3 regions of the Pseudoalteromonas fenneropenaei genome follow, and region 2 is predicted to be linked to each of the others. Evidence: predicted binding sites of a transcription regulator. Region 2 holds the regulator's gene; each other region holds the start of a gene.
The links. The regulator sigma-54, encoded in region 2, starts transcription at its own class of promoters, with help from an activator protein. The targets are predictions, from matches to a motif close to GTTGGCACGNNNNTNGNNT.
Positions count from the first base shown of each region.

Region 1: the regulator sigma-54 is predicted to act here: its motif matches at 1,605-1,623, upstream of ACFOEE_RS16850 (diacylglycerol kinase family protein).
Region 3: the regulator sigma-54 is predicted to act here: its motif matches at 8,630-8,648, upstream of ACFOEE_RS13790 (PspA/IM30 family protein).

Region 1 covers NZ_JBHRSD010000033.1:11,067-21,917, reverse strand. The annotation lists gene ACFOEE_RS16850 (diacylglycerol kinase family protein) at 1-1,505, opposite strand, end outside; gene ACFOEE_RS16845 (HD-GYP domain-containing protein) at 1,788-3,014, shown strand; gene ACFOEE_RS16840 (general secretion pathway protein GspB) at 3,131-4,111, opposite strand; gene ACFOEE_RS16835 (ExeA family protein) at 4,121-5,032, opposite strand; gene ACFOEE_RS16830 (tRNA nucleotidyltransferase) at 5,170-6,273, shown strand; gene ACFOEE_RS16825 (undecaprenyl-diphosphate phosphatase) at 6,350-7,150, opposite strand; gene folK (2-amino-4-hydroxy-6-hydroxymethyldihydropteridine diphosphokinase) at 7,147-7,635, opposite strand; gene folB (dihydroneopterin aldolase) at 7,637-7,993, opposite strand; gene plsY (glycerol-3-phosphate 1-O-acyltransferase PlsY) at 8,163-8,738, shown strand; gene tsaD (tRNA (adenosine(37)-N6)-threonylcarbamoyltransferase complex transferase subunit TsaD) at 8,727-9,740, opposite strand; gene ACFOEE_RS16800 (YjaG family protein) at 9,752-10,351, opposite strand; gene ACFOEE_RS16795 (putative signal transducing protein) at 10,348-10,680, opposite strand; gene ACFOEE_RS16790 (DUF2721 domain-containing protein) at 10,738-10,851, shown strand, end outside.
Region 2 covers NZ_JBHRSD010000017.1:131,438-142,288, forward strand. The annotation lists gene mgtE (magnesium transporter) at 1-1,299, opposite strand, end outside; gene ACFOEE_RS10755 (HPr family phosphocarrier protein) at 1,398-1,670, opposite strand; gene rapZ (RNase adapter RapZ) at 1,660-2,514, opposite strand; gene ptsN (PTS IIA-like nitrogen regulatory protein PtsN) at 2,528-2,974, opposite strand; gene hpf (ribosome hibernation promoting factor) at 2,976-3,263, opposite strand; gene ACFOEE_RS10775 (RNA polymerase factor sigma-54) at 3,292-4,836, opposite strand; gene lptB (LPS export ABC transporter ATP-binding protein) at 4,897-5,622, opposite strand; gene lptA (lipopolysaccharide transport periplasmic protein LptA) at 5,619-6,146, opposite strand; gene lptC (LPS export ABC transporter periplasmic protein LptC) at 6,136-6,690, opposite strand; gene kdsC (3-deoxy-manno-octulosonate-8-phosphatase KdsC) at 6,687-7,238, opposite strand; gene ACFOEE_RS10800 (KpsF/GutQ family sugar-phosphate isomerase) at 7,242-8,213, opposite strand; gene ACFOEE_RS10805 (calcium/sodium antiporter) at 8,227-9,183, opposite strand; gene ACFOEE_RS10810 (ATP-binding cassette domain-containing protein) at 9,417-10,235, shown strand; gene mlaE (lipid asymmetry maintenance ABC transporter permease subunit MlaE) at 10,232-10,851, shown strand, end outside.
Region 3 covers NZ_JBHRSD010000023.1:117,543-128,393, reverse strand. The annotation lists gene yjjX (inosine/xanthosine triphosphatase) at 1-215, opposite strand, end outside; gene ACFOEE_RS13825 (phosphoribulokinase) at 387-1,286, opposite strand; gene ACFOEE_RS13820 (hypothetical protein) at 1,404-2,252, shown strand; gene galE (UDP-glucose 4-epimerase GalE) at 2,313-3,329, shown strand; gene ACFOEE_RS13810 (DEAD/DEAH box helicase) at 3,511-5,016, shown strand; gene ACFOEE_RS13805 (hypothetical protein) at 5,256-5,840, shown strand; gene ACFOEE_RS13800 (hypothetical protein) at 6,288-6,995, opposite strand; gene dusA (tRNA dihydrouridine(20/20a) synthase DusA) at 7,469-8,473, shown strand; gene ACFOEE_RS13790 (PspA/IM30 family protein) at 8,708-9,376, shown strand; gene ACFOEE_RS13785 (PspC domain-containing protein) at 9,406-9,615, shown strand; gene ACFOEE_RS13780 (hypothetical protein) at 9,631-9,957, shown strand; gene ACFOEE_RS13775 (copper chaperone PCu(A)C) at 10,062-10,568, shown strand; gene ACFOEE_RS13770 (DUF2333 family protein) at 10,577-10,828, shown strand.

The sequences.
Region 1 (10,851 bases), on a different contig from region 2:
AATAGTAAGCGCAACCGCTGACATTGAAACGAATCCAGTGCCGTGCAGTCTTGGTTGCTCATCAAAGTTTGAGCAACCGACCAATATTCAGACACCTGAGTTTGGTGGTGTATCACCGTCACATCCATCTTGCCATCTTGCCAATCAGGTGTGCTTTCGCCGCCTTGTGCCAAAATAGTTGACCAAGGCGCGGCATTTGCGACCACACAGCTTGCACAGCATAGCGTTTGTGCTGGCTTATCATCCGCGATAACAGTCAGTTCAACTTGGTGATTGTCCAATACCGCGTCCATAAAACTCTGCATATAGGCGACTTGCCCATGCTCATTTTTACGTTCACGATTGGCCTGCGATAGCATTTGTTCTGCAATGCCAACCGCGGCCATTAATAGCATCGACTTGCCATTACAACTTACCGTGTCAATCCATTGTGACTGACCAGATACTAAAGTACGACAAGCAAACAGAATTGGATCAATTTTAGATACACTGCCATGAAAAGCATGTGCTAAGGAGTTAGCGGTCCCTAAAGGTAAAATTCCAAACTTAGCTTGATGACCCATCACAACATCAGCCACGGCGGCTAAAGTACCATCGCCACCACCTGCGACAACAAGCGCAGGCTCACTCGCTTGCAACGCTTGTAATGCACAGCACTGAATACTTTTATCAGCTTCAGTTTGGTATATTGCCAGCTGATAACGCTGCGTTAAATAGCCCAGAATATCGTTTTCATATTGCAGCCATTTGCCCCCGCCTGCCACAGGGTTCACCACCAATACCGCCAGCTCTTTATGCTCTAATTCACCGTGTTGATGCCAATGTTCAAGCCTAGCTAATTGGCGCCGATTAAGGCGAGCACGTTGACGCTTGGCACGGATCTGTGCCATTGCGTCGGTAGCTGATGCCACTTGCTGAGTGGCAAGTAAAAATGCGGCGCACACCAACACCGAACGACCACGCCCAAGTGCACAGTGTACGACTACTTTACGTCCCTCGGCATGATGTACAGCAATCCACGACAACGCCTGTGCAATTTGTTGTTTCGATGGTGAGTGGTGATCTAAGATAGGAATACTTAAATAGTAAAATCCAGCGTCTTCTGTCTGCCAGTTAAAGCCATCATACTCCGCTGTCACATCTAAAATAGCCACAATCCCCTCAGCTTGTAACATCGCTACATCTGTAGGCAACAGTCGGCTTGCAACAAATAGTTGATCGCTTAGCTGAGTGCAATTTACGTGCGCTTTTTGGATTCTGATCAGCCAGTTATAGCACCACACTGCACCAAGGTAAGGCAGCAAAATAAGTTTAATCAAAAGCGGTACTTTTCCCGTTGCACGCTTTCTAAAAATGCTGGGTTGATTAGTGACATAAGCAAGCGCTACGATACTAACGGCGATAAAAATCCACAATAAAGGTGTTAACAGCCAACTTGGGTAGCTGCAAACCATAAGTGCTAGAATTGATGCCAACACGAGTAAATGGTACTTGAACATTTTCATGATTCATTCCTTATAGGCGCTCGGTCCCTGCTCAATACAGTATCAAAAAGTATTGGCTTGAGGTTGTTCAATCCCCAATCAGCTTAGCTAAGTTTAACTTAACGAACAATGAGCCAGCACAACTGACTCGACGATTCGAGCGAGATGTTTGCTGTACTTACGTCAGGTAATTGCACCAACAAAAACAAATAAGCTGCCCAAATTATCTAGCGCGTTTTTTATTTTGCTTTCAGCTAACTTTTGCTACGCTTAAATGACCCTTCCGACATTTGCGGTACAATCTTGAAAGTAATAAATATCAAAGAGTTAGAGCCAGGCATGTTTGTGATGCGGGTCGTGTCACAAAAAGGCCAAGTGAAAGTCAAAAATCAGGGTTGGGTAAAAACGGCAAAATCCATTGCGGCGCTGGCGGCGGCGGGAATCGTTGAAATTGAAATCGATCCGAGCAAAACCTTGGCGGCAGAGCCAACTAACGCATGGCGCGATAATGCGCCAAAGCCTACGGCCCCTGCCACTGTGGCGACAAGCACGGCTACAACGAAGCGCTCACCAAGCCATAAAAGTACCTCAATTGAAGGTGAGATGTCGGTTGCCATTGAGCTATATCAAGAAGCCAAGCAGCTGCAGCAAAAAGCTTTCGATGACATCAAAGCTGGCCGCAATATAGATGTGAGCGCCTTTCAAGCCGCAGCATCTGGTATTATTGATTCGATTTTTCGCAATCAGGATGCACTCGCTTGCATCGCGCGGATCCGTGAAAAAGACGCCTATTTACTTGAGCATTCGCTCAATGTGTCGATATTAATCAGTATTTTCGCCAAACACTTAGAGCTTGAGCGCGATGTGATTGAGGTGCTCGCAACGGGGGCGTTACTCCACGATATAGGTAAGATCCAAATTCCTGACAAAGTGTTGCACAAAGCAGGCAAGCTTACTGAGCCTGAGTTTCAAGTGATGCAACAGCATGCCAAATTCAGCAAAGCGATTTTGGAACAATCAGGGCTGCCAGAAATCGCGATAGACATTGCGGCATACCATCACGAGCGTCTAGATGGTAGTGGCTATCCGTTTCAACTTACAGGCGATGCCATCAGCCAATATGTACGGATGGCGAGCATAGTTGATGTCTATGATGCGCTGACCGCAGAACGAGTCTATAAAACGGGTATGACTCCGATTAAAGCCTTTAAGATTTTGCGCGAAGGCTGTCCTCATCATTTTGATGAGTCACTATTAAGCCAATTTATTCAATGCATTGGGTTGTACCCAGTTGGCACCTTAGTGAAGCTGAAAAGCGGACGGGTTGGTGTGGTGGCGCAAAGTAATAGCAATGCACCGCTCAAGCCAATCGTAAAAGTCTTCTACCATGCAAAACATATGCACCATGTACAAGTCCAGGATATTGATCTGGCGTCAAAAAAGGTCGATGACGAGCTGGAAGCAGCGATTAAACCTGAGGAATTTAACATCGACTTGATCCGTTTCTTCCGCCAATCAATGTTGCCTTAATGAGCATTTATAGATTTGGCGCGACATAAAATCGCGCTAGAGCAAACCAGTCGCTGAAGTAGGTGGTTTAGCGTCAAGAATAAAAATTAAGGGGCACTTCAGCCCCTTTAAGTTCTTTATTCTGGCGGCCAATCTTCCATCGCTTGCATGGAAAACTCAATACCATCAAAGTAAAACACCGTCAGCTCAGGGGTAATTTCAATCACTTGCAAGGCGCCGATACTGTCCCCTTCATAGAGCTCCCTGCCGTTAAGCTTAATCCAACGTTTGCTCGGTTCAGTGGCATAAATGTGTGCCAGATATTTAAAGCTCGGTAAACTGGCCTGAACATCACGCGGCAGCTTATTTACCGGTGTAACGCGCACTGCCGACATAGTGCTTTGGGTAATCGCGCTAGCCGGTTTGTTCTCCGTTGCAGCCACCGCTTCCGCAAATGCGTCTTGCAACGCTTTGGCCGCACTTGTTGGCGCCTCAATCTTAGTACTATCATCCGTTGCGGGTTGTTCTAGTGGTTTTCCCACCACGCGATAACCTTGCTGTTGTAAGCTGGCGATATCGTTATTCGCCCCTAAGTTGACATTGTTGGTGGTTTTAGCTGGTAATTGGATTTGCCCATCCACAGTAATTGGCACCAATTGCTGTTGATAAATTGGCTGACCTAAACTGTCGACTCCAACCTGAATAGACAACCACTGATAATGCTTAGCCTGATTGGCCTGGTTTACAGCAGCCGTGTTCACTTTCGCGGGTGGATTAGTCGCAGCAGATACTTCGTTCTGCTCTGCCGCACTATTTTCCGCAGCTGCACGCTTTTCCTCAAACGCATTCTCTTTACTCACATCAGGCTTGCTTGCTGCCTCGTTTGCTTGCAATGCGATTGTTGCATTTGGTTGTGATACCGCTTGGTAACGCTGCCAACTTTTCCCAGCCATAAACCCAGCAGCAATACAGATAAGTGCAGCACTGCCCCATCCTAATCGGCGTAGGCCCGTTTGGTAACGCAGCACTTGCTGTTGTAACTCGGCCTGTTGTAAGCGCGCCGCCGTATCTTGGGCTGACTGTGCACCTCTTTGATTTGCTTCAGCAACAAAACTCATTAGTGTCTCCTAAACCAGATACGAAAGTGCAAAACCAACGCCAAACAAACCACTCAGTGCAAGTACAGGTTGCCACCAAGTTACCTGCTTAGATTGAGCGACTGGCAAAGCATGAGTCATTGGCAGCGCTTCTTGCGCCGCTTGCTGCACTATGGATTTATCTACCACAGTATGCTGGAGCGAAAACGCCCCTAGCAAACAGCGGTCAGCAAGCAGGTTTAGTAACCTTGGTACACCGCCCGTCAATTGATACATCAAACGAATTGCATCCGCAGCAAAGAGTCCACGCTCACATCCTGCGACCTGCAAGCGATGCTGAATATAGGCAAACACTTGTTGCTCACTCAGTGGTAATAAGTGATAACGCGCGGTAATGCGCTGTGCTAATTGACGCAGCTCAGTGCGCTGCAATAATTGTTGCAGTTCAGGTTGGCCGACCAACACTATCTGTAATAACTTTTTGTGGTCAGTTTCTAAATTGGTCAACAACCTTAGTTGCTCTAACACCTCAGGCGCTAGATGCTGCGCTTCGTCAATGATCAACATAGTGTGACCGCCCGCCTGATGGTTATTCAGCAACTTTTGCTTGATCACATCGGTGAGCTGTTTGAGAGAGGCCTGTTCGGGGTAGCTTTGCTTGAGTTCATCACAAATCGTCGCGAGCAGCTCTTGTGCGGACAAGGTTGGGTTCAAAATAAACGCCACTTGCGTATTCTCAGGCAGTGATGCCAGTAACGTGCGGGTAATCGTGGTTTTCCCCGTCCCCACCTCACCGGTCAGCAGCACAAAACCACCGGCGTCACCTAGACCATATTGCAGATTCGCAAGCGCCTCTTTGTGGCGTTCACTTAAAAACAAATACTCCGGATTGGGGGCAATAGAAAACGGCTTTTCCGATAAGCCAAAGTAGCCTAAATACACAACCTGTCTCTTTTGTTGTTATGGTTTTCCCTATGATGGCAAAAAATGTCGCGAAGTTATAGCGCGAAGTCCGCTACAGGGTGATTTTTTCCGTTACAATTAAGCCAATTCAGTAAGTTCATTACTAAGGCAAATTAATGCAAGTATATCTGGTGGGTGGTGCAGTTCGCGATAAACTCTTGGGCCGTGCCATTAAAGAGCGTGATTATGTGGTCGTTGGCAGCACGCCAGAGCAGATGTTGGCCGCTGGCTTCCAACAGGTCGGAAAAGATTTCCCGGTATTTTTACACCCACAAAGTAAAGAAGAATATGCCCTTGCCCGTACTGAGCGGAAACATGGACAAGGCTACACTGGCTTTATTTGCGATTTTGCCCCTTCCATAACTCTTGAAGAGGATTTAATGCGCCGCGATTTAACCGTCAATGCCATCGCAATGGATGACCATGGTCAACTTATTGACCCTTATGGCGGGCAACAAGATTTAGCAGCCAAAGTATTACGCCATGTAAGCGACGCTTTTCAGGAAGATCCGCTACGCGTGTTGCGGGTGGCACGCTTCAAAGCGCGGTATATTGAATATGGCTTCACGATTGCAGCTGAAACCTTAACGCTGATGAAAACCATGGTCGCCAATGGCGAGCTCGATACCTTAACGCCAGAGCGGGTTTGGTTAGAGTGTGAAAAAGCCCTCAGCGATGGGCATTTTGCACATTTTCTGGATGTGCTTGCTGAAGTTAATGCGCTCACGCTGCTGTCGCCTGAATTAGCAACGTGTTGGAACTTTACGCTCTGCACTGAGCTGTCGGCACGCTTTAGTTATGCGCATCAAGCCGAGTTATCAAGCACCGCACAATTTGCCCAACTGGCAGGCTTTATCAGCCAAAGTGGCTGTGAGCTTTTGAGTAAAAAGCTCAAACTTTCTAACCAACAAGTCCTTGCGCTGCAACTTATGCAGCAGTGGCTGGCAATACAAGCTAATTGTTCAGCTGAAGCGGTAGCACAAGTGTTTGAGCAGTTTGATATGTGGCGCCGTCCTGAGCGGGTGCTGCTACTTTTAGAGATCATCAATATCGCAATAACCAACGACAGTTATTTGCTCACCGATATTCGCGCTGCACACAGCGCGGGGTTAACAGTCAATGCCGCGCCTTTTATTGCCAATGGACTAACAGGCCCAGCCATTCGTGATGCGGTAAAAACAGCGCGACTACAAGCAATCCAAGCTTGTTTTTCCAGCTAAGCACACAGCTTTGGTATTCGCTTAGACAAACAAAAAACCCGCATTCGCTGCGGGTTTTTTCTTATCAGGTAATCACTTACCAAGCCAAGTAAGCAAACAGCGCCGCGCCGAGTAACAAGCGATAGATCACAAATGGCATCATCCCCATTCGCGAAATAATTTTCAAAAAGAAGAAAATACAAGCATAAGCACTGATGAATGATAGTGCCGCACCAAGCAGCAAAGTGCCCCACGCCACAGGCTCACCACTCAAGGCTAAATCTAAGCTGTAATACAGTCCCATCATGCTTATCACGGGAATCGCCATCAAAAACGAAAAACGCGCAGCGCTTTCTTTATTGAGTCCCAGCATCAAGCCGGCAGTGATGGTGATCCCAGAGCGCGAGGTACCAGGGATCATCGCGGTCGCTTGCGCTAGCCCTAAGATCAATGCGCTTTTCCAATTCAGCTGATAAATCGTCTTTATCTGCTGTGCTTTGGCATCGGCGTACCACAGCAATAAGCCAAACACGATTGTGGTCGTGGCTATCACCCACGCGCTACGCAGATATATTTCAATAAAATCTTTAAATAACAAGCCAAAAATAGCGGTTGGTATAGTTGCAATAATAATCCACCAGCCTAATTTGCTGTCTTCAGTTTGTCCTTGCTGGCCAAATGATTTAAACCAAGCGGCTAAGATCTCAGCCACTTCCTTACGAAAATAAATCACGACAGCCAGCAAAGTCCCAACATGGACTGCCACATCAAAAGCGAGACCTTGATCTTGCCAACCAAACACTTGTGACGGTAACAGTAAATGGGCTGAGCTAGAGATAGGTAAAAATTCAGTAAAACCCTGTAATAAAGCCAAAACGATAATTTCAATCAGACTCATAGTAAGGAAAACTCCACTTTCCATAGTTTTTGTTGGGATTTGTCGTAAGCTTGCCACAGCTCTGCCATAGTTTTGCCTTGGCATGGATGAGGTAAGTGCGGCGCCAGCTCCGCAAGGGGTTGTAACACAAAAGCATTGGTGCAAATTTCGCCACGAGGCAACTGTGCAGGTGTATCACAGATCACCGTATCATAAAGTAGCAGATCTAAATCTAAAGTACGGGGGCTGAACTTTTTGTCACTGGCTTTTCGGCCATGTTGCTTTTCCAGCTCTTTCAGTAGTGCGCAAGTCTCAGCCAAACTGAGCTCGGTGTTAGCGTAAAACACCGAGTTGTAAAAATTGCGCCCCTTAAACCCCACGGCTTCGCTTTCAAACACCGATGAATGTCGATACTTTGGAAAATACGCAATAAGCGAAGCAAGTCCTGCACGAAAGTGTTTTTCGCGCTCCACATTGCTGCCAATACTGATGTAGATGTCTGCCATGCTAGCGCACTCTAGCGCGGGTGATCTCAACCCCGACGGTTTGCGCTTTAGGCACAGCTGCGGGTTTGCTGACTTTGATAGTCACTTGCGGCACCGCAAATTCTTGAAGAATCATCTGCGCTAAGCCTTCGACTAAAGTCTCCAACAATTCAACCTGATTTTGCTGACAAAAAGCATCGACTCTGGCACTGACTTTGGCATAATCAACTGCAAGGCTAATGTCATCAGTGGCAGCTGCCGATGAAATATCAGTCGCCATGACAATATCGAAGTACAAGCTTTGTTTACTTTCTTTTTCAAAGTCGTACACTCCTATTATTGTCTCGACATGCAACTGCGAGATATAAACCTTATCCATGATAACTCCACTAGGTTGGGGTTTAGACTGAGCTTAGCAAAAACGTGCAAAGGCAATAAAACAACAGTGTTGTAAAATACTCAATACAGGTCGGCCGTCACTAAGGAAGAGGCGATAATAGCTGAAAACCTGAGATTAAAAAATAAGGAAGCGTGTGTTAATCGGTGTAATGTGTGTTCTGGCCTACTTAATGGGTTCTATTTCCTCGGCAATTTTGGTGTGTCGAGTTTTTCGCTTGCCCGATCCGCGCTTCGCTGGTTCAAATAATCCTGGTGCTACCAACGTGTTGCGCCTTGGCGGTAAACTGCCGGCACTACTGGTATTAATTGGTGATGTACTGAAAGGGACCATTCCAGTCTGGGGAGCCTACTTCTTGGCGATTGAGCCATTGTGGTTAGGTATGGTGGCCGTGGCGGCTTGCCTTGGCCATATCTATCCGGTCTTTTTCCATTTTAATGGTGGTAAAGCGGTCGCGACGGCATTTGGTTCTCTGTTGCCAATCGGTTTGTCACTGGCAGGGTTATTGGTCGCCACTTGGATACTGATCCTATGGTTAACGCGCTACTCGTCACTCGCAGCGATTATTACCGTGAGCTTAGCACCGCTTTATACCTATTTAATCAAACCGCTTTATACCCTACCCGTGACATTTTTAACCCTGCTGATCATTTTCCGCCATCGCGCCAACATCAAGCGTTTGTGGCAAGGAAAAGAACCGAAAATTACCAACAAATTAAAGCGCTGATAAGCTGTCGAGCGGCCAACGTGCTTTCGTTTTCATATCCAAAGACGCATATTGACCCGCTTTTAAGCGCTGCATGCCTGCATAAGCTATCATTGCGCCATTATCTGTACAAAACTCAGTGCGCGGATAATACACTTGGCCTTGCATGCCTTTCATCATTCGTTCGAGCTTTTCGCGCAGTGCAATATTGGCGCTTACGCCACCGGCAATCACCAAACGCTTAATACCTGTTTCTTTTAAGGCACGTTTACATTTAATCGCTAAAGTATCAATCACTGCGGTTTGAAACGCATGGGCAATGTCGGCTTTGGTTTGCGGGTCATCGCCTTCACTACGTATAGTGTTAGCAGCGGCAGTTTTTAGGCCACTAAAGCTAAAATCTAAGCCCGGTCTGTCCGTCATCGGACGCGGAAATTCAAAACGTCCCGCATGACCGGCAAGTGCCATTTTCGCCAACATAGGGCCACCTGGATAGTCCAATCCAAGCAGCTTAGCAGTTTTGTCAAACGCTTCGCCCGCGGCGTCATCTACCGACTCACCAAGCACTTGATATTGACCAATGCCAGCCACCTTTACCATCATGGTATGGCCACCCGAAACCAATAGCGCAACAAACGGAAATTCTGGCGCATTGTCTTCTAGCATAGGTGCCAATAAGTGGCCTTCCATATGATGCACTGCCACCGCTGGAATACCCCAGCCGTAAGCTAACGAGCGACCAATTGAGGTGCCGACCAATAAGGCACCAACTAGGCCCGGACCCGCCGTATACGCCACGCCATCAAGTGACTCAGGACCACAACCCGCTTGCTTAAAAGCTGCCTCAATTAACGGTAAGGTTTTACGCACGTGATCGCGAGAGGCCAATTCTGGCACTACCCCACCGTAGTCAGCATGGACTTTGACTTGGCTGTAAAGCTGATGTGCTAACAGACCTAATTTATCATCATAAATCGCAATGCCTGTTTCATCACAGGATGACTCGATCCCCAAAATGCGCAACGCACTACTCCTTACTGTTCGTTAAGTTCTAAGCCGATATTAGTTTGCCCGTCTTGCACCGCTAATGCGCGTAAACCACGGACAGATTCACTGGTGATACGTCCCATGTTTTCCACATAGTCTATCATCTCACCCAGCACTTCGATTTCGTATTGCATCAAAGGATGTTCACGAACTAATTTGTTATCCGGCTCCAGCCCCTCGCTTTCCAGTAAGTACTCAACATAGCGGGCTACTGTGGCTTGGGAAATTTTCGCAATGCTGACAAACTCTTGTTCGTCTTTGGCCATCAAGCCATGCATATAACCAAGTAAAGCCGTGGCACTATCAATGGCTAAATAAGTACCAAACATCTCAAAATCGGTTAGTTCCGGCACATTTGGCTCAACTTTCTCAATTTGCTTTTCTAGGCTGATTTTGCTTATTGGCAGCAATAACTTTTCCCAGCACACATTTAGGGCGATACGTAGCAAAGATTCATCGCCAAAACCCGTTGCCTCACTAAACAAACCATAATTAGGCAACATACGTTCAAGGATTGCACCGGCCAACGCCGCCTTTTGCATATAATTGAGGTCTCGAATACGCTGGAAGTTATTCGCTTTATTCATGTTCTTTGTGTCTCACATTGCCAGCAATAGTCAAATGCTGGACCGTTTTCTTCGAGGCAAGCTGGGCATTGCCAATGGGTCGATGGTTGTTGGTGATAGTTTACCAAGATTTGTTGCGCACGGGCTAATTTTATCGCATAAACCATGACTTTAACTTGGGTTTGTATAAATGGGATTTCTCCTAATGCCCCTTGTAAAAATTCGCCTTGCAAGCACGTTTGAATGCCCGCTTGTGACAATAAACCACAGACTATATGCGCTTCCATCCCATGCTCTGCCAAATAGGCACATTGCCATGAAAATGGGTCGATAAACGCTTGAGTTGTCATTCATTTCACCTTATGTTTTATACTACTTCTTTGAGTCTACACCAATTTGAGCAAATCATGACCTTAACCACTCCGGCTTTGCTGTTCCCCGCTATTTCTTTACTATTGTTGGCTTATACCAACCGCTTTTTAGTGCTGGCACAATTGATCCGTGAGCTTAACGCTCGCGAG
Region 2 (10,851 bases):
TGTCGTCAACACCACACTGCCAGCCAAAGCTGGGTCGATTTTCAGGCGTTTAAGAATAAGCGGCACACTGGCGCCTGCAATACCTGCTGCTAATAAGTTCATAAACATCGCAAAAGCGATAACTGCACCAAGTTTGAAATCCCACTGCCAAATGGCGATGACACCCGCAATTAATACTGACCAAAGTAAACCGTTGAGGGCACCGATAGCCAGTTCTTTTCCGAGAATAAATCTTTGGTTAGCGCTATTAATATGACCAAGCGCAATACCGCGGATCACGAGCGTTAGTGTTTGGCTACCCGCAACGCCACCCATGCTAGGGACGATGCCGTTAAGCACCGCCAAGATAGGTAAAAGGTCGAGCGTGCCTTCAAAGAAGCTGGCGACAAATGCAGCCAATAGCGCAGTCAATAAATTGATCCCAAGCCATATAGAGCGGCGTTGGCTGGACTTCATTACTGGTGCAAAGGTATCTTCTTCATCATCAAGACCCGCCATACTCATCAAACTGTGTTCGGCGTCTTCGCGGATAACGTCAACGATATCGTCGATGGTGATCCGTCCCAGAAGATGCTTGTTGTCATCGACAACAGGGGCAGAGATCCAGTTATGACGTTCGAACAACTGTGCCACGTCACTTTCATCCATGGAAATCGGGATAGCTTCTTTTTCGAGATCCATGAGGTCGCGCACGATTTTATCAGGCGAGTTGGTCAGTAGCGTACTCAGTGGCAATGAACCTAAAAAGCAGTTGTCTTTGTCAACCACATAGAGGTCGTCCGTACCATCGGGTAATTCGCCTTTTAGGCGCAGATAACGGAGCACCACATCTAATGACACATCTGGGCGTATGGTCACGGTATCGCTGTTCATCAACGCACCAGCGGTACGCTCCTGATACGAGAGCGCTTGCGTTGCCCTTTGCCTATCTGTGGTGTCCATAGCGCTCAAAACGTCTTGATAGACAGGCTCGGGCAGGCTACGAAGTACTTCACCAAGGTCGTCATCATCCATGTCTTCGGTGGCGGCGGCGATAAGCTCGGGTTCCATTTGCGCAATAATGCCCAAACGTACGTCTTCTGAAAGCTCTTCGAGGATGTCACCTTGAATATCAGGATCGACCAATTGCCACAATAATGTCCGGATCTTATGTGGTGACGATTCTAAGAGGAGGGCAGTATCGCATGGCGCGGTTTCGGCGAGCATGCGACGGACCTGAACAAACTGTCCACTGTTGAGCGCTTTAGTGACCTGTTTTAGTTGCTGCAGTGTATAGTCTTGTTCGAAGGTCTCTGGCATAGGCATTCCGCAAAATGGGTGATGATTGGCGCGTATAGTATAAGTGTAACCAATTAACCTGCGCTTACCAAGCCAGATTTAAGGCGTAAATCAGCGACTTATTCAGCTTCGTGGAATCGGTCGGCGATTAATTCGCCAATCGCTGCCAAAGCGGGTTTTGCATCTGGGCCTTCGCACACTACGCGCACTTCCTTACCTTGGCTGCTTTCAAGTAACATCAGCGCCAGTACGCTATCCCCTTCGGCCATTTTATCGTCTTGAAAGAGGGTTATTTGCGCATCAAACTGCATCGCTAATTGCGCCAGCACAGTAGCGGCACGGGCGTGTAAACCGAGCTTATTTTTGATTAGAAAAGTGTTTTCAACTTGCATGGACAGGTTGTTCCCGATGACGGATTTTCACATTACTATGGGTACGCTGGAAACTCTCACCGATAGTTTGAGCTAAGTAAACAGAACGGTGCTGCCCACCCGTACAACCAATCGCTATGGTTAAGTAGCTTCGATTATTACGCTCTAAATGCGGTAACCAAGTTTGCACAAAGGTTTGGATCTGCCAAGTAAACTTCTGCACTATGCTATGGCTGGCAAGATAATCCTTAACGGGTTGATCAAGCCCAGTAAGCGGTTTTAGTTCAGGTTCCCAATGCGGGTTAGGTAAAAAACGTGCGTCAAACACATAGTCAGCTTCTTTGGGCAAACCATGTTTAAAACCAAATGACATAAAGGTCACTATAAGTGACTTGTCTTTTTTGCCAAGGATTTTTTCACGTATGGTTTCTGCCAGCTGATGTACGCTCATCCCTGTGGTATCTAAAATCACATCGGCGCGAGTGATAAGTACATCTAGCAGGATTTTTTCTTCGGCGATCGCCAAATCCAGCGGCATATTATTGATAGACAGCGGGTGTAAACGTCTCGTTTCTGAATAACGTTTGATTAAGGTTTGGTCGTCACTGTCGAGATAGAACAAAGTGGGCTTGGCAAACGCGGGCAAATATTCAATGATGTCATTGAATTCTTGCTGCTCTTTGGGCAAATTACGGACGTCGATACTGACCGCAATTTTGTCATAGCTGTCAGCCGCAATACGGACCAAAGACGGCAATAAATTGACGGGAATATTGTCGACACAATAAAAGCCCAAGTCTTCTAAAACCCGAAGTGCGACGGATTTACCCGAACCTGAGCGACCGCTGACAATAATTAGTTCCATCTCTTTACCTTACTTAGCTCGACAATATTTCAAAGAGTTGTTCGTCACTTTGCGCCTGACGCAACATACGACAAAATTCTTTGTCCCTCAGTTTATCAGCGATTGCGGCTAAGGTCTGCAAATGAGTTTGATTATCGCCCTCAGGTACGATGAGTGCCACGAAAATATCGACGGGGCGATTGTCGATGGCATCGTAATCAATGGCTTCTTGATTAACCAAGACCATCACTAGCACTTTATCGACTGCGGCCATACGACCATGTGGCAGTGCAACGCCTTTACCAATGCCAGTACTACCGAGTTTTTCACGGGCTAATAAAGCGTCGAGGATATCATGTTGATCAAGGTCGGGAAGCTGTTGGTGGGCCAGTTCACTGATGTATTCGAGAATGCGTTTTTTGCTACTAAAAAGGACTGCAGCTTTGCTGCAGTCCTTTGAAATTAATGCACTTAGTTTCATTTTAGTGTCGGATCATCTTTTCTTTATGTTTTATGACTTGCCTATCTAACTTATCTAATAACAAATCGATGGCCGCATACATGTCTTGATGCTCTGTCGAAGCAAATAACTCTCCGCCATTCACATGAAGGCTTGCTTCCGCTTTATGGATCAATTTTTCTACATCAAGGATAACATGTACATTGTTGATATGATCGAAATGTCGCTCCAGCTTCGCAAACTTGTTGGTGACATAATCCCTGAGTGAATCGGTAATTTCAACGTGACGACCAGTTAGATTTAGTTGCATAAGCATTCTTCCTTCTTTGTTTTACGTCTCAGATCAGGCTCTTGCGCTGATTTGACGGTGGTATAGCCAGAGACTCACGATATTTTGCAATAGTGCGTCTCGCCACTTGAATTCCTTGTTCCGCTAATATATCCGCGATTTTACTGTCGCTCAATGGCTTAGTAGGTTTTTCCGCGGCGATTAGCTTTTTAATGAGCGCCCGAATTGCTGTTGACGAGCACTCACCTCCGTTTTCAGTACTTACATGGCTTGAGAAGAAATATTTCAGCTCAAAAATGCCACGCGGGGTGTGCATATACTTCTGGGTGGTAACCCGAGAAATGGTAGATTCATGCATTTCCACCATTTCAGCCACATCATTTAGCACCATAGGACGCATTGCCTCTGGGCCATGTTCAAAAAATGCCTGCTGTTGCTTCACAATACAGTTAGCCACTTTTAGCAAGGTTTCGTTGCGGCTTTCCAAACTTTTTATAAACCACTTCGCTTCCTGTAAATGGGAGCGAATAAACTGACTATCGCTTGATGAGCGCACCGAGCGGCTCATCGCGGCATATTGATCGTTAACACGAATTTTCGGCATACAATCTGGATTCAGTTCAACTACCCAACGACCTTTGACTTTTTTGACCGACACATCTGGGATCACGTATTCTGGTTCTTCGTGGATCACGGTTGCAGCTGGTTTTGGGCTTAAACTGTGAATGAGCGTCATGACTTCTTTTAGCTCATCTTCCTTTAGCTTAGTCTTTTTCATCAAAGTGCGATAGTCGCGACTGGCTAAAAGCTCAATATGTTCGTTGAGGATCTGTTTGGTTTCGCTCAGCCAAGGTGTAGTTGGGTCATATTGATTGAGTTGAATGCACAAGCATTCCTGCAAGCTGCGTGCGGCAATTCCAATCGGATCAAAAAGTTGTACACGTTTAAGGACGGCTTCTACCTCGTCCAGCTCAATCGGTTCAGCTTCTTCACTACCCTCATTAAGGCTGTGCATAATGTCTTCAGTGCTAACCGTCAGCATACCTGACTCATCAACGGCTTCGACAATTGCCACGGCAATGGCGCGATCGGTGGGGCTAAACGGCGTGAGCTCCAATTGCCACATCAAGTATTCGTGTAAGGTTTCGGTGGTTTCACCTTGGTAGACGGTGTCTTCGTCACTCATAGCACCAGAGCCACTGCTGGGCGCTGCGCTCATATATTCGTCCCAAGTGACATCCATCGCTAATTCGTCGCTGACAGTATCCTTATTGAGTGCATCACCAGCTTCCATTTCATAATCGCTGACCGATTCTTCAAAGTCATTGCCTGCTTCGAAATCGTTGCCTTCAAATTCATTGTTTTGCTCTTCACCACTGCTACTCGAGACGCTAAAATCAAAGTCGTTGTCAGCTGAACCGGTTTCTGCGTCACTATCTTGCTCATCCACTTCTAAGAGTGGATTGCTGTCGAGCGCCTCTTGGATTTCTTGCTGGAGATCCAACGTACTGAGCTGCAGCAAGCGGATAGCTTGTTGTAACTGTGGCGTCATTGTGAGTTGCTGGCCCATGCGCAGCTGTAATGATTGCCTCATGTATCTCTAACAATCCTTTTTCTAAGTGTTCAATTCAAATAGGCGACTGTACTACAAAAACTATAGCCTGAATTGTTCGCCTAGGTAGACGTCGCGCACAGTTTGATCTGCGAGTACGTGTTCGGGAGTGCCAGCGGCGATTAGTTCACCATGCGAAACAATATATGCCTTCTCACAGACATCAAGGGTTTCGCGCACGTTATGATCTGTGATCAGCACTCCAATACCGCGATTCTTTAAGTGCTCGATTATTTTCTTTATATCTAACACTGAAATCGGATCAACGCCAGCAAAAGGCTCATCTAAGAGAATAAATTTTGGATTTGCGGCTAAAGCGCGAGCAATTTCCACTCGGCGACGCTCACCACCCGATAAAGCCATCCCTAAACTATCTCTAATATGTTGAATATTAAACTCATCTAATAGTTCATCGAGGATCTGTTCGCGTTGATTGCGTTTCAGCGATTTGCGTGTTTCTAAAATCGCCATCAGGTTTTGGTAAACCGTTAACTTCCTAAAAATAGAAGATTCTTGCGGTAGGTAACCAATCCCAAGGCGAGCGCGGCTATGCATTGGCAGCAGCGTGATGTCTTGTTCATCAATATGGATTGAGCCTTTATCGCTTGGCACAAGCCCTACAATCATATAAAAGGTAGTGGTTTTACCCGCGCCATTTGGGCCAAGTAAGCCGACTATGCTGCCCGCTTCAATGCTTAATCCGACGTTTTTAACAACCTCGCGGCCCTTGTAGCTTTTTGCTAAACAATTTGCAGTTAACACACTCACGGTTTACCTTGCTCCTTGTTTTGCTTCTTATCTTTTTGCTCAGGCACTAAAATAGTCTTTACCTGACCTTTGCTATTGCTGCTGCGCTCAGCATTAATCAGTTGCTTAGCCATGTCGTAAACAATCACATCGGCATTGATTTTTTGCCCAGCCTGCATGATTTCTGCATTACCACTGATAGTAAGAGTACGATTGGCAACGTCGTAGCGGACTTCTTGCGCTGAAGCGCTGATCACACTGCCGTCACTTTGCTGTTCTTGAAAACGCGCGGGGTTTCCGGTGGCAACCAACAGCTCAGAATTTTCTCCTAGCTCTTCACGACGGTGAACTTCGAGCCGGTCGGCACTAATTTTACGACTACCATGCACAATCTCGACATTCTCCTCAAAAATACCTATGTTGGATTTAAGTTGAGCTTGTTGCTTGCCCGAAGCGATAAATACAGGCTCTGTGGTGGTTGTATTGGCAATGGCCGCATAACTTAACAGTAGAGCGACGCCGCTGATGAGCAACTTATTGGTCATAATATGTAGTTCGCGTGTGATTATTCAGTTCAATAATATCTGTGTTTAAATCTGCATGTAAGCCTTTACCTGTTATTGTTAGGTTAGGGCCGCTGATCACCACAGGTTGTTCCGAAAGCAACGTCTTGTTGTTGATGTCCACACGGATATGAGCCGCAGTGATTTTCTCAACCATACTGGCTTCTCCTTGATTGGTGGCAACAACATTGCCTTCAAGTATCAGAGTATTATTTTCATATAACGTTGCTTCATTGGCGGTAAGTTGCCAACTTTGCTGCTGGTTATAAATTGTAAAAATGGGATACTGGAAGTGTGAAAACCCCAGCCCTTGGTACATTTCTACTTTTTGCGCTTTTACTGAGTGGCTCAATTTGCCAATTTTATTATAGGCAGATTGCTGCAAATCCATGGCGATGTAGTCAGGCGTAACTAACAATTCGTTTTCTGGTTTGCTGGCCACTATATTGCTGTTGAGGTACGGATACCACAACCAAGCCATGATAGCGATAAAGAAAACCAGTAACAGCGCCCGTGCATGTGTCATGAGCTGCTACCTGTAAACCCTAAGCTGTGACCTTGGGCCAACAGCAATAAATCTGTTAACTCTCGCACTGCGCCAAAACCGCCTGGCAACAAGGTACGATAATGGGCATGACGCAGCACCAGCGGGTGGGCATCGAATGTAGCAACGGCGAAACCCACGCGCATCATTACGGGCAGATCCGGAGCATCATCGCCAATATAGGCAATTTCGTCATCCTCAAGCTGAAGTTGCGTTTTTAACTGCTCATAAGCTTGCAACTTGTCTTCCTGCCCTTGAAAAATATACTTCACCGTTAAACTAGTCATGCGCTGCTGAACAATTTGTGAATGTCGCCCAGTGATCACTGCGACTTCAATTCCTGCATTGATAAGCGCTTTCACGCCAAAACCATCTTTAGTATTAAAGGCTTTTAACTCTTCACCTTGGTTGCCTAGGTAGATACGGCCATCGGAAAATACGCCATCAATATCACAAATAAGTAATTTAATGGCTTTGGCGCGCTGCTCTACGTTGCTAGAAATGGCTTGGTATAAATCTGCAAATTGCATTGCTTACAATACTCCCGCGCGCAGTAAATCTTGAGTGTTTAATGCACCAATCGGCTTATTACTATCATCGACCACAATCAAACCATTGATACGTTTCTTTTCCATGATATTGAGCGCTTCAGCCGCGAGCATATTGGCTTTGGCGGTGGTGCACTTTTGTGTCATAACAGTAGCAATAGACGTGGTGTGAATATCGACTTTCTGCTCAATCACACGACGTAAGTCACCGTCAGTAAAAAGTCCTAGCAAACGGCCAAATTCATCAACAATGGCAGTCATGCCAAGGCCTTTGGCGGAAATTTCAAATAATGCGTCAGTGACAGTGCTGTGCTGGCTAATACAAGGCACGCGCTCTGCTTTATGCATAATATCATCTAACGTTAGCAGCAAACGTTTACCTAAGCTGCCGCCAGGGTGAGAAAGTGCAAAATCATCAGCGGTAAAGCCACGCGCTTCCAGCAGTGCCACTGCTAAGGCGTCGCCAAGTACTAAGGTCGCGGTGGTGCTCGCAGTAGGTGCAAGGCCAAGAGGGCAAGCTTCTTGAGACACCGTAACTTGGAGATGACAGTTGGCCAGTTTCGCCATAGTGGAAGAGGGGTTACCAGTAATGGCGATGGTGTAACAACCGAGGCGTTTAATCACTGGGAAAATATTGACCACTTCAGCGGTTTCGCCAGAATTGGAGATAAGCAATACCACATCTTCTTTGGTGATCATGCCCAAATCGCCATGGCTGGCTTCACCCGGGTGGACAAAAAATGCCGGGGTGCCTGTCGAAGCCAGCGTAGCTGCTATTTTATTGCCGATATGGCCCGATTTCCCCATACCGATAACAATGGTTCTGCCTGAACACTTTAGCATGGCTTCACAGGCGGCAGTGAACTGACCATTGATATACTGACGGATTTCATTGATAGCTTGTAGCTCGATATCAATCACACGTCCTGCACTGGCAACAAAATTAAATTCAGACATCTGCCTTCCTGTTTTAGATGATGAAATACATATAGCCGACAAATGAAGTGACCAACAGCCCGCCTTCTAGACGATTAATGCGGCGCGCGCCACGGAAATTCAAGCTCATCACCACTAATACCAATGCTGCTGCAAGCATAAAGTAAATATCACGGCTCGCAACCGCAGGATCAATAGTTGCGGGATTAATCAGGCCACCCAGTGACAGTACCGCGAGGATGTTGAAGATATTTGAACCTATAATATTGCCAAGCGCTAGGTCATCCTCTTTTTTCAGTGCACCCGCAATGCAGGCTGCCAGCTCTGGCAGACTCGTCCCAACCGCGATAATGGTTAAGCCAATTAAGAGGTCACTCATGCCAAAATATTTTGCGATATCAACGGCGGCATCAATCAAAAGCCCAGAACTTACAGGTAACAACACCATACCAATCACTAGCCATAGCAACGCTTTAGAAGTGGGTACGCCCTGTGGTACTTCTTCCAACGTTTCGCTGACGAGCGGATCATCAAGGTCTTTATTGTTTTTGGTGATGTAAATTAAACCCAACAAAAACAGTACAAAGCCGACCATTAAAGCAGCCCCTTCCGCGAAGCTAAAATGGTTGTCACTGACGATATACCAAGCTGCCAATGAGACTAAAATCAGAATCGGCATTTCCCGCTTAAGAATGCCAGAGCTTACTGCTAACGGTCTAATCAAGGCCGTTACACCCAATACTAACAATACGTTAGCTATATTAGAGCCAACCACGTTACCGACCGCAGTATCGGTTTTATCTGCTAAGGCAGCTTGTGCGGCGACCATCATTTCTGGGGCTGATGAACCCATTGCAACAATGGTAAGACCAATGATCAAAGTCGGGACACCAAAATTACGTGCCAGTGCCGCAGCACCAAATACGAATCGGTCAGCACTCCACACGAGCGCGGCAAAACCAAGAATGAGAACAATAAGTGAAGTCAACATGTCAGTTCAGGGTAATAAAGCCAATGGGTAATGCATTAAATAGTAACAAATTAGCGCATAAAAGTATAAGCAAAAGCGTGTAATCTGCCTGTCATACGGCTAACTCAGGTTTGCAATTCGAGATTAAGGTAGATTATAATTGAACGATTATTCAAGATTACAAAATTTTACGAATTCTGTTTTCCCATGGGATTTGAAAGAACGTATCATGGGCGCCAGTCGAGGAATCAGATATGGAGCGCGAGTTGTCACAAGCAATTGTTGAAATTAAGGATCTGACCTTTTCGCGCGGTGACCGTATTATATACGAAAATATGACCTTTACTGTGCCAAAAGGGAAAATCACCGCCATTATGGGCCCTAGTGGCATTGGTAAGACCACCATGTTGCGTCTGATCGGTGGTCAACTTAAACCAGATAGCGGCGACATTCTTTTTGAAGGCGATAGCATTCCTGCTATGTCTCGTGCCCAGTTGTACCACACGCGTACCAAAATGAGCATGCTGTTCCAAAGTGGCGCTTTATTTACTGACATGTCGGTTTTTGACAATGTGGCTTTCCCACTGAGAGAACACACTAAATTAAGTGAATCCTTAATTCGTTTAATCGTTTTGATGAAGCTCCAAGCGGTAGGCCTACGCGGCGCTCGAGATTTAATGCCTGCGGAGTTGTCTGGTGGTATGGCACGTCGTGCGGCACTGGCACGGGCAATAGCGCTCGACCCAGAACTGATTATGTATGACGAGCCTTTTGCCGGACAAGATCCAATCTCCATGGGGGTGTTGGTGCGTTTGATTAAGTCTTTGAACGAAGTGCTGGGCTTGTCGTCGTTAATTGTGACGCATGATGTCAGCGAAGTCATGAGTATTGCAGATCATGTGGTCATTATTGCCAAGCAAGGGGTGATAGGTGAAGGCACGCCAGCGCAAATGCGCGCGCATAGTTCGCCACTGGTACAGCAGTTTTTACAAGGCCAGTCCGATGGGCCTGTGCCATTTCATTATAGTGCTGCGCCTTATGCCGAAGAATTATTAAGCGGAGGTCAAGCGTGATCTCGTTATTACAAAAGTTAGGCCACAAGACGCTGAGCCGTTTTGCTGCACTTGGTCGTGCTACCCAAGTGTTGGTGGGGGCGCTCTGGAACCTACCGGAACCGCGCAAAGGCGTACCACTTTTAGTGCGCCAGCTGTATATGGTCGGCCACCAGTCACTATTGATCATCATGGTCTCTGGGCTCTTTATCGGTATGGTACTGGCGCTACAAGGCTATACCGTGCTGGTTGATTATGGTGCGGAAGATAGTTTAGGTCCGTTGGTTGCGCTGAGCTTATTGCGTGAGCTTGGGCCTGTAGTTACGGCGCTGCTATTTGCCGGACGTGCTGGAAGTGCGCTCACTGCAGAAATAGGTTTAATGAAAGCCACTGAGCAATTGTCGAGCTTAGAAATGATGGCAGTTGACCCGCTAAAACGTGTGATAGCCCCGCGTTTTTGGGCAGGATTTATTAGTATGCCATTGTTAGCACTGATTTTTTCTGCCATTGCAATTCTTGGTGCGCATTTGGTTGGGGTTGACTGGCTTGGCGTCGATACTGGCAGTTTTTGGTCAATCATGCAGGCACAGGTGTCGTTCGAAAAAGACATTTTGAATGGCCTAATTAAGAGCTTTGT
Region 3 (10,851 bases), on a different contig from region 2:
TGTGCTTGTAGGTAACGCACGCGGTTTTCTGCACCAACGCGAGTTTCCTCTTCGCCAAGCGGTTGATCTGGCACTAAGCTGGGTGCATGGAGTCCTTCGCAGTGGATATGATGCTCAACAAAATATTGGCTGAAAACACTTTTGGCGGCGGCGATTTTTACGGGATTGGTTGAACCGACTAACACAGTCAAGGTCGGTTTATGGGACTCAGGCATGATTCACTCCTTACTTGAGTATACGCTTCCTAGTTGAAGCCGCAGCAAGGTTGACTAGGCTTGCTCATCCTAATTGCAGCGCTTAACAGCGCTCACAGGATTGACTTGCTGCCTTTTAGGTATAGAGGTGCACAGTGTAAGGAGTGCGCTGGCGTCATGCAACTTTTGTGGTTAAATCGGCAAACTCACTGGCGCCATGTTTTCCAAAGCGCGCTTTTTGACCAGTAAATCGCGGATAAGCGGGGTTAATACCAGTTCCATAGCTAGTCCCATTTTGCCACCAGGCACAACTAAGGTGTTGATCCGCGACATAAAACTACCATCGATCATTTGTAGGTAATACGGGAAGTTAACGTCCTCAATGCCGCGAAAGCGGATCACCACAAAACTTTCATCCAGCGATGGAATGTCTTTGGCGCTAAATGGGTTTGAGGTATCTACCGTTGGCACGCGTTGGAAATTAATATGAGTGCGAGAGAACTGTGGTGTAATGTGCTGAATATAGTCATCCATACTGTTGACGATAGAACTCATTACCGCTTCTCGGGAATGGCCACGCTCATTGGTATCGCGAATGAGTTTTTGGATCCATTCGAGGTTAATGATAGGTACCATGCCAATCAAGAGATCAACGTGACGTGCGACGTCGTGCGTAGCGGTTACCACTCCACCATGCAGCCCTTCGTAAAACAGCATATCGGTGTTGGCTTCAAGATCTTGATAGGGTGTAAACGTACCGGGCAACTGATTGAACGGCACAGCTTCATCAAAGGTATGCAGGTATTGACGCACTTTACCATTACCTGTTGCTCCGTATTCAGCAAACAGTGCTTCCAGTGCGCCAAAATCATTGGCTTGCTCACCAAAGTAACTGATGTGTTTGCCCGTTTGCACTGCCTCACGCCGAATTTTATCCATTTCTGGGCGGGTAAATCGGTGAAAACTGTCCCCTTCGACAAACGCCGCCGTCGCATTCACGCTACGAAAGATATGTTTAATCGCATTGGTGGTGGTGGTCGTTCCTGCGCCCGAGCTGCCGGTGATGGCAATAATGGGGTGCTTGTCTGACATAACATCCTCGCTGCAAAATTTGCTAGAGCTGGTTGAATTACTGCCAACATAACGTAACTTTTGTGCTTTGTCGAACGAGTCGTTATGATGATAAAAAATCATAATGAGTTCAGGACAATGAAAAAATTTGCGGCGCTTAGTGCGTTACTGATGGCGGCTTTTGGGGTAAATGCCAGTCAAATCTTCGTAGCTAAACCTTCCGAGCTTGGCCTTAATGTATTTGCTATCACCAGTGCTGAGGGCTATCACAATCAGCCGTTAGTCACAGCGCAAGGGGTGTATTTTACCGGGGAAGTGCAGCAAGCGGAGAGTACGCAAATGGACCTGTTTTTTTATGACTTTGCTTCAGGGCGCAGTGAAAATCTCACGCAGTCGCCAGTTAGTGAATATTCGCCTACTTTATACCCTTATGACTCAGGTTTATCTGCGATTGTGGTGGAACCAGATGGCAAGCAGCGGTTGTGGTTTTATCCATTTGATAAAACGCAAAGTGCTAAACGTTTATATGAGCATCTTGAACCTGTGGGTTACCATGCTTGGGGTGCTAATAAGGACATGATCCTCTTTATGCTCGGTGAGCCGCACTATTTACTCCACGGCCCAGTCACTGGCTATCAACCGCAAAAGCGCGCCGAGCACATAGGTCGCAGCCTTGCTTACAATGCTGCTAGTCAAAGGTTTTCATTTACTTATCAGGATGAGCAGCAACAGCAATGGTTTGCCACTTTGGATGACGCTACCCGCACGGTAAACAAGCACTTTGTACTCGCCAATACGGTGCAAGACTACACTTGGCTAAATGCCAACGAAGTGGCTTACGCTATTGCTGGTCGCATTTATCGGCGCAACCTCAACGCGGTGCAAAAGGTGTCACAGTGGTACGACTTTAGCGCTTATTGCCAGCAAATTAGCCGCCTCAGCGTATCGGGTGAAACCCTAGCTTTTGTCTGTGAACAAGGTATATAAATCGCGCGTTTCGCGCTACAATCACGGGCAGTAAATTTGCATTGGCAGTAAGGGCGGTAAATGGCCATATTAGTAACTGGTGGAGCAGGTTATATCGGCTCTCACACGGTAGTGGAACTACTTCAACAAGGCAGCCAAGTGGTGATTGTTGATAATCTCAGTAATGCATCGCTTGGTGCGCTGCAACGTATCGAGACAATTACAGGGAAACAGCCGATTTTTTATCAAGGTGACATCTTAGATAAAAGCTTTTTAGATGGGGTTTTTGCCCAGCATCACATCGAGCAAGTGATCCACTTTGCTGGTTTAAAGGCGGTGGGTGAGTCAGTACAAAAACCCATTAGCTATTATCAAAATAATGTCCAAGGGACGTTAACTTTGCTTGATGCAATGCGTGATGCCGGCGTGTTTAAGCTGGTATTTAGCTCATCTGCCACAGTTTACGGCGACCCAGCTCAACTACCGATTCGTGAAGATTTCCCGGTGGGTGGCACCACTAACCCTTATGGCACGTCAAAGCTGATGGTAGAAATGGTGCTACAAGATGTCGCGAAATCAGACCCGCGTTGGGCATTTGCGATTCTACGCTATTTTAACCCCGTTGGTGCCCATGAAAGTGGTTTGATAGGTGAAGACCCAAATGGCATTCCAAATAATTTACTGCCGTATATCGCCCAAGTTGCAGTGGGTAAATTGGCGCAATTAGGGGTGTTTGGTGATGATTACGACACTCAAGACGGCACTGGCGTACGCGATTATATTCACGTCGTTGACCTTGCGATTGGTCACTTACAAGCACTGGCGAGAATTGCAACGCACAGCGGTGTACATATTTACAATTTGGGCACTGGCAACGGTTATTCGGTGCTGGAAATGGTCAAAGCCTTTGAGCGTGCGGCCAACAAAGCCATTCCATATGTTATTAAACCACGTCGTGCTGGTGATATTGCCGCTTGCTACGCAGCGCCAGAAAAAGCTGCGCTAGAACTCGGCTGGCAAGCCAAACGCGGTATCGACGAAATGATGGCAGATACTTGGCGTTGGCAAAGTCGTAACCCAAACGGTTACAACCAATAATTTCATTAGCCGCAATTCAGCAATTTTGCTGGCTTGCGGCTATTCTTTACAGTAGCGGTAGGTTGTACAACCCGCCGCTTTGTTTTGGCGTTAGCCACCACTTTTGTTGATATAGGCAATAATTGCCTAGTGAAGACAAATCCTATAGTCTTGTGCGCCGCGCAATTCAGAGTAAAACATCATGAGCTTTAGCCAACTTGGCTTATCACCAGAAATTAATCAGGCCGTTGTTGAGCAAGGCTACACCACGCCAACACCTATTCAAGAACAAGCTATCCCAGCCATTTTACAAGGCCGAGATATTATGGCCGCGGCTCAAACCGGTACGGGCAAAACCGCCGGCTTTACCTTGCCGATGTTAGAGCGTTTGAGCCAAGGCACGCGTGCGCGCAGTAATCATGTGCGCGCTTTGGTGCTTACACCAACTCGTGAGCTTGCTCATCAGGTTTGGCAAAGTGTTGAAAAATACAGCAAAAACTTACCTTTATCATGCCAAGTGGTGTACGGCGGGGTAAAAATTAATCCACAAATGATGGCGCTGCGTAAAGGTGCCGATGTGCTGGTGGCAACGCCAGGGCGTCTGCTCGACTTATATCAGCAAAATGCGGTGCAATTTAGAGAGCTAGAAATTCTAGTGTTGGATGAAGCTGACAGAATGTTGGATATGGGCTTCATTCACGACATTAAACGCATTCTCAAGCTATTACCAGCACGCAGACAAAATCTAATGTTCTCGGCGACTTTCTCGCCAGAAATTCGTGCGCTTGCTAAGGGTCTTATTCACGACCCAGTGGAAATCTCGGTGGCGCCTGCGAATAGTACCGCTAAGAGTGTGACGCAATGGATTTATCCAGTAGATAAAAGTAAGCGGGCGGCGCTACTAAAGCATTTGATCACCAGCCAAAATTGGCAACAAGTATTGGTGTTTACACGCACTAAGCATGGTGCCAATCGCCTTGTTCAAGACCTGGAAAAGCATAAGATCAACGCTGCGGCAATTCATGGTAATAAAAGCCAAAATGCGCGCATGAGTGCGTTAAGTGGGTTTAAAAGCGGTGAAGTGCGGGTGTTAATCGCCACGGATATCGTGGCGCGTGGTTTAGACATTCAAGAGTTACCTACTGTGGTGAATTTTGACTTGCCAAATGTTTATGAAGACTACGTGCATCGCATCGGTCGTACTGGTCGTGCGGGTGCAAGCGGTGAGGCGATTTCATTTGTGTGTGATGAAACCATCGCGGATTTATTCGGTATTGAGCGTTTAATTCAGCAAGTGTTGCCGCGTGAAATCGTGCCGGGTTTTGAGCCGCAGTTTAAGCTGCCAGAATCTAAGCTGGATAGCCGACCAATTAAACCGAAAAAACCGAAGAAGCCAAAACAGCCTAAGCCAGCAAGTGATGAAGGCAAGGGGACTGCAACGCCAACGACAACTAAAAAACCAGCTAATCGCAAACCTGCGAACCCAAATAGTAAACCTGCGGGGTCGAGCAATAAACCAGCCCCAGCAAGAAAGCCGAGTAATTCAGGCAATAAACCGGCTGCTTCGGGTAATAAGCCTGCGACCTCAGCCAACAAACCCGCGACGTCTGGTGGAAAGCCGGTAAATGCAGGTAATAAACCCAACGGCCAACGCCGCAGTGGGCCAAGACCACAACGCAGTAACAATAAGCCCGCCAATAAGGCTTAAGCCAACAATAAATAGCACGTAAAGTCGCAAATTTTACGTGCTATGCCACCTTTACCTAAGTCTTGTTATCAACGCAGCTTGTCTGTACTAAAACACAGTATTCCTTCGTGCAGGTTTTTATTCCCGTCACTTAAGTTAACTCTCACATTTTAAGTGCTTGAGATTTTTTGCATTGTGTACCAAAATGCGCAACGTATTATAATAAAAATATCAACATTGTGTTTAAGGAGTACACAAACATGTCTGCAAAACTGAGTCTACTGCTGTTGCTCGGCGCTGCTTTTTCAGCGAGTGCTTTGGAAATAACCACGGAGCATAAATCCAAAGCAGAATTAGCTACAGTCAAACTAATAGAGTCGTTACGACAGTCTCATGACCTAAAAAAATGGGAATTTACCGACAAGGTCCATATCGATGAAACCGTCATTCCACATAGCCACCCCCTGCTTAAGTTAAATACTCGGCACACTAGCCGCAAGGATACAGATAAACTACTGGCAACCTATCTGCACGAGCAAATTCATTGGCATTTGGACTACAACAAAAGCAAAACAGAGAGTGCCGTTAATGAGTTAAAGACATTCTTTAAAAATGTTCCAGTTGGCTACCCTGAAGGCGGCGACGATGAAAATTCAACCTATGAGCACTTGCTGGTGTGTTATCTTGAGTTACAAGCAATCGCTGAGCTATTAAGCAAGCAGCGCCATCACAAGGTGCTTGAGTATTGGAAAAACGATCATTACACATGGATTTATAAGCAAGTCGAAGTCCATCACGAGGTGATAGCCAAGGTGTTGCAAAAGCATCAGCTAGAAATCCGGTAAAAAGTGATTAGGCTGCATTTTAAAGTTGGCCTAAACCTCAAGCGGACCTCAGCTGAATTGATATTGCAGACGATAAATGCAGGATTGCAATTGACCTCAGCTGAGGTAATTTTGAGGATGTTTCATTCCAGACACTGCTGAAAATGTCATTTTTGCAGAGATCTGCTTGAGTAAAGTGGTTTTATGTATCTCCTAGGTTAAGGCCGTTTGACACTACTTGAATAATAAAAGTTAACGATGGTTAACCATTAGCATGGTATCACTTACCACTATCTGTTTTTAGTGCAATGATTGAATGCGATGTTGATAATGTGCATCAGCGTGCAAATTGCAAGATGTGACCCCGTTTGCTTAGATGTGACCCCGTTTGCTTTCTTGACCCCGTTTGCTTTCTTTGACCCCGTTTGCTTTCTTGACCCCGTTTGCTTTCTTTGTGACCCCTTTTGCTTACTCCAGAAACGCACTTCCTTTGATTTCATCATTTGCTTCATTGTAAGCATTAATAATATTATCTAAAGTACAGTTGTTTCGTACAAATTCCATATCCAAAGAAACGGCCTCAAAAAATATTTTATCGTTATCATCCTTATAAGATATTTGCAAAAATCGCTCTATAGTATAGAGATACTCTAGAGTTTTTTCTGTGTTCACATTTAGGATAGTTAAGCGATAGAACGAATCATAGAGGTCTTTGAGTAGTTTTACGGTCAAGTTATGTTGATCAAGATAATCATTTATTTCTTTTGTTTGCAGTTCAGCATACACAGGTTTTAATTCATCTTTATTTGCTTCATAGTTAGCTATACTAGTCAAAATACGATATCGTATTTTACAGGCCGCGTTTAAATGAATAAATTGGATCGAAATTTCAGATGCGGTTTTTATTGTTGATTCTATTTTCTTTGTTTCGATGGCTTGGTTTTTCCAATGGTAATAGGCCTTAAAAGCGAGTGCCAATGCAATAGTGCTACTTATACCACCAAAAATAGAGGTAATGTCTTTTAAAAATTCAAACATGGATTTTCCAAATATTAATGTGATCAAGGAAAGAGAAAAAATAAAGACACATAAAGTCAATAAAGTTCCCTCTAAGTACAAAAAAATATGGTGGTTATTGTCTTTTTTGATTGCTAATTCCTTTTCTGTGTTGAGCATCTATTCTTTACTCCTTCTCACGCAATTTATGCGGAAATAGCTATGTATAAACATGCCATAGTACATTCAAATTTCGGTGGCCTGTTAGCGCCACCTCTTCAATGGAATAGCCTTTCTAGACTATACGATACAGTCCGCTGCTTCATGGCTAAGATATTGATAACACAATTCTTCCACTTCCCTGCTTACCACGCAACGTTTTCGTTGTTTGCTCCAAAACGCTCAAGTGCTGAATATTTTTGATTCTCGGTGTAGAATAGACACCTTACCTTTATAAAATTGGGTGGCTCGATTCGGGCGCTTCTTTCTGTTTTGGGGCGAGAGTAAACGAATATGAGAGCTTGTTGTGATCCTAAGTGATTGATTAGCCTTTTCTCAAAATGGGTTAATTGCAGGGTGACAGAGATTGAACTGTGGGGTACTTCTGGGGTACTCAGAGCCGTGAAATGAACATCAAAGAATCAAGTGAATTAATGAATACGCCTTTAAAATCAACAGATTTAAGCTTCCGCCGCTTTTCCGTGGCACCCATGTTAGATTGGACAGACCGTCATTGCCGGACTTTTCACCGCAAGCTAAGCAAGCACGCGGTGCTGTATACTGAAATGGTAACGACAGGGGCGATTATCTTTGGTAAAGGTGACTACCTTGGTTTTGGCCAGCATGAAATGCCGGTGGCGTTACAACTTGGTGGCTCAGATCCAAAAGCTTTAGCGGAATGTGCCAAACGTGCCGCAGCGTTGGGCTACAGCGAAATTAACTTAAACGTCGGTTGCCCGTCAGACCGCGTGCAAAATGGCCGCTTTGGTGCTTGCTTAATGGCGGAGCCAAAGTTAGTGGCAGAGTGCGTGGCGGCGATGAAAGCCGAAGTCGCTATTCCGGTGACGGTCAAAACCCGTATCGGTATTGATGAGCAGGACTCCTACCAATTTTTAACTCAGTTGATTGAAGATTGTCACGATGTGGGCTGTGACGATGTCATTATCCATGCGCGTAAAGCTTGGTTAAAAGGCTTAAGCCCCAAAGAAAACCGTGAAATTCCACCGCTGGATTACCCGCGCGTGTATCAATTGAAAAAGGATTACCCGCAACTGCATGTCAGCATTAATGGTGGGGTGAAAACGCTAGAGGAAAGTTTACATCATTTGCAGCATGTTGATGGTGTGATGGTTGGCCGCGAGGCTTACAGTAACCCGTTTATGCTGAGCCAAGTAGATGAGCTTATTTACGGTGATGCGCCATTTGCGTTAACTAAGCACGAAGTGGTGCGCAGCATGTACGATTATATCGAAACGCAAATGAGCCAAGGTTCTAACTTTTGGCACATTGCCCGCCACATGTTAGGCATTTTTCAAAACCAGCAAGGGGCACGCCAGTTCCGCCGCCACTTGTCAGAAAATGGCCACAAGAAAACCGCGGATATTAGCGTAATGGAACAAGCGTTGGCGTTTGTGCCTGAGCATATTGAGCCGCGTTAAGCGCGGTAGCCCACCTTTTTAGATCTTCCCCAGCCAGTTTCTACACTGGCTGTTTTTTTGCCTAAAATTTAGTGTAAATCGCTAAATTATCATCGTGCTTTTTACGACTTGCAGACTGATTTTGTTTTAACTTGTTGATTTTAATTGTTTTATATTGTTGGCATAAAGCTTGGAATAACTTTACTACAAAGCAAAATCAATACAATCAACAGAGTTTAACAAGAGGATATGACCATGGCGCTAATCGACCGTATCGAGAATGTGATCAAAGCCGAGCTAAATGCATTGCTAGATAAAGCTGAAGATCCGCAAAAAATGGCTGCAAATCTATTACTGGAGCTAGAAGAATGTTTAAGCGAGTGCCGCGCAACGGCAGCGAGCTTAATTTGCGAAGAAAAAGCTCTGGTTCGCCAGGCGGCTGACGCCGAAAAGCAAATCCAGCAATGGCAAGAAAAAGCTGAGCTGGCAATTAGTAAAGACCGTGAAGATTTAGCGAAAGCGGCGCTGGTGGAGAAGCAAAAGCTGGCAACGGTTATCACCAGCAAAACTGAGGAGCGGACTAAGCTTACAGAAGCATTGGCTAAGCTTAATGAAGATGCCACGACTTTACAGGCTAAAATTCAAGCACTGCGAGTAAAGCAAACGCAATTTAAACGTCACGAAGCCAGTTTAGCGGTGCGTTTAAAAGCCAAACAGGTGTTACACAGTGAGCAAATGCAATCGTCGACACAAAAGTTTGAGCAGTTGATGTGCAAAGTGGAGCGCCTAGAAGCAGAAGTGGAAAGCTATGAGCTGGGCAATAACAGCACCGCAGATGCCTTTAAGAAAATGGCGCAAGATGAGCAGCTTGAGCAAGAATTACAAGCGCTAAAAGCCAAAGTACAAAATAACCACGCAGCTTAAGCGAACGCAGCGTAAATCAGGAGGCGATTATGGCCCAGTACTACCAACAGCAAAAAACCATGACCCGCAATCTTAGTGATAAGAAAATTGCTGGGGTGTGTAGCGGAATTGCAGAGCGCGTTAATTTGCCAGTGTGGCTGACACGTTTACTGACGGTATTAGTGTTCTTCAAGTTTCCGATTTTTATCATTGTCGCTTATGCACTGGCCGCGGTTTGTGTGCCAGCCAAAGGGCAGTAACAAGCAGGAGGGGTTATGAAAACCATTAGTGCGATTTTTATTATCTTTTTGCTCTTTTTGGTTTTGCCCTTGATGCAGTCTCCCATCGTGTGGTTTTCGGTGGGGGATTGGCTTTCAGACATCAGTTGGGTTGGCCTTGAGTTATTAGGTGTGGTCGCCGTCGTCGGGGTTGTGCTGGCATTGCTGGCGTTTATCAGTGTGGGCGTGATAGGCACGGTTTTATTAGCGATATTAGCGGCCATCTTATTTATGCTATTTAATTCGCTGGTAATCGCATTGCCGTTACTCTTGATATTAATTGTATATTGGCTGGTCAGTGACAGCAAAAGTGCCTCAACTTAAGGCGTATAAGTAAGCGTTACGGATACAATAAGTGACAAAAGCACAAAGAGATTTTGCCAAAACTGTGTTATTTTTAGCGCAGTCTCTTTATTCAAGGAAAGTCGATGTTAAAACGTATCGCTTGTGCTACTTGGTTATCCGTCTTTAGTCTGGCAAGTTATGCTCATCAAGGTCATGAGCATGAAGCGCATCAACATCATCATGAGCAAGCGCAAGTTGCTATGGTGCACGACGCCTACATCCGCGAATGGCTCCCCGCAGCGCCTTCAACGGCCGCCTATTTTAGTATTCATAACCAAGGTGAAACGCCGCTAAAACTGGTTAAGGCCAGTGTGGAAGGGGTTGGTCGGGTAGAGATCCATGAGCACCAACATGTCAATGGGATGATGAAAATGCAGCAGGTTGAGGATGTCACAATCGCTGCGGGCAAAACCGTGACATTCCAGCCAGGTGGTTACCACCTAATGTTATTTTCACCTTCTCAGCCTATTACTAAAGGCCAAGCGCTAAAATTAACACTATATTTTGCAGATGGTAATCGGATTTATACCGTGGCTCCTGTCACTAGTGTGATGGAGTCAGCGAGTAATGCTGAGCATCACCATCACTAGGAGGAAGCATGGCTCAACATCAAGGTAAAATCGCGGCCGCTGTTGCCGCATTCGCTTTGTTACTTTATGTACTTGCGGTTTATTGGAGTTCAGAACCGGAAAGTTTCAATGTGGTGGATGTAGCAAAAGAGCAAGCTGCCGCCAAAGGCGAGAAACTGGTAGTGGGTTATACCACCACCACCACGCTTATCAAAGTTACTGAAACCTTACTCGATAAGCCGGGTGGTTATTTGTCGAACGATGTGTATTTTTTTGCCTAAAAAGGCATTCTTTTAAAAATGCA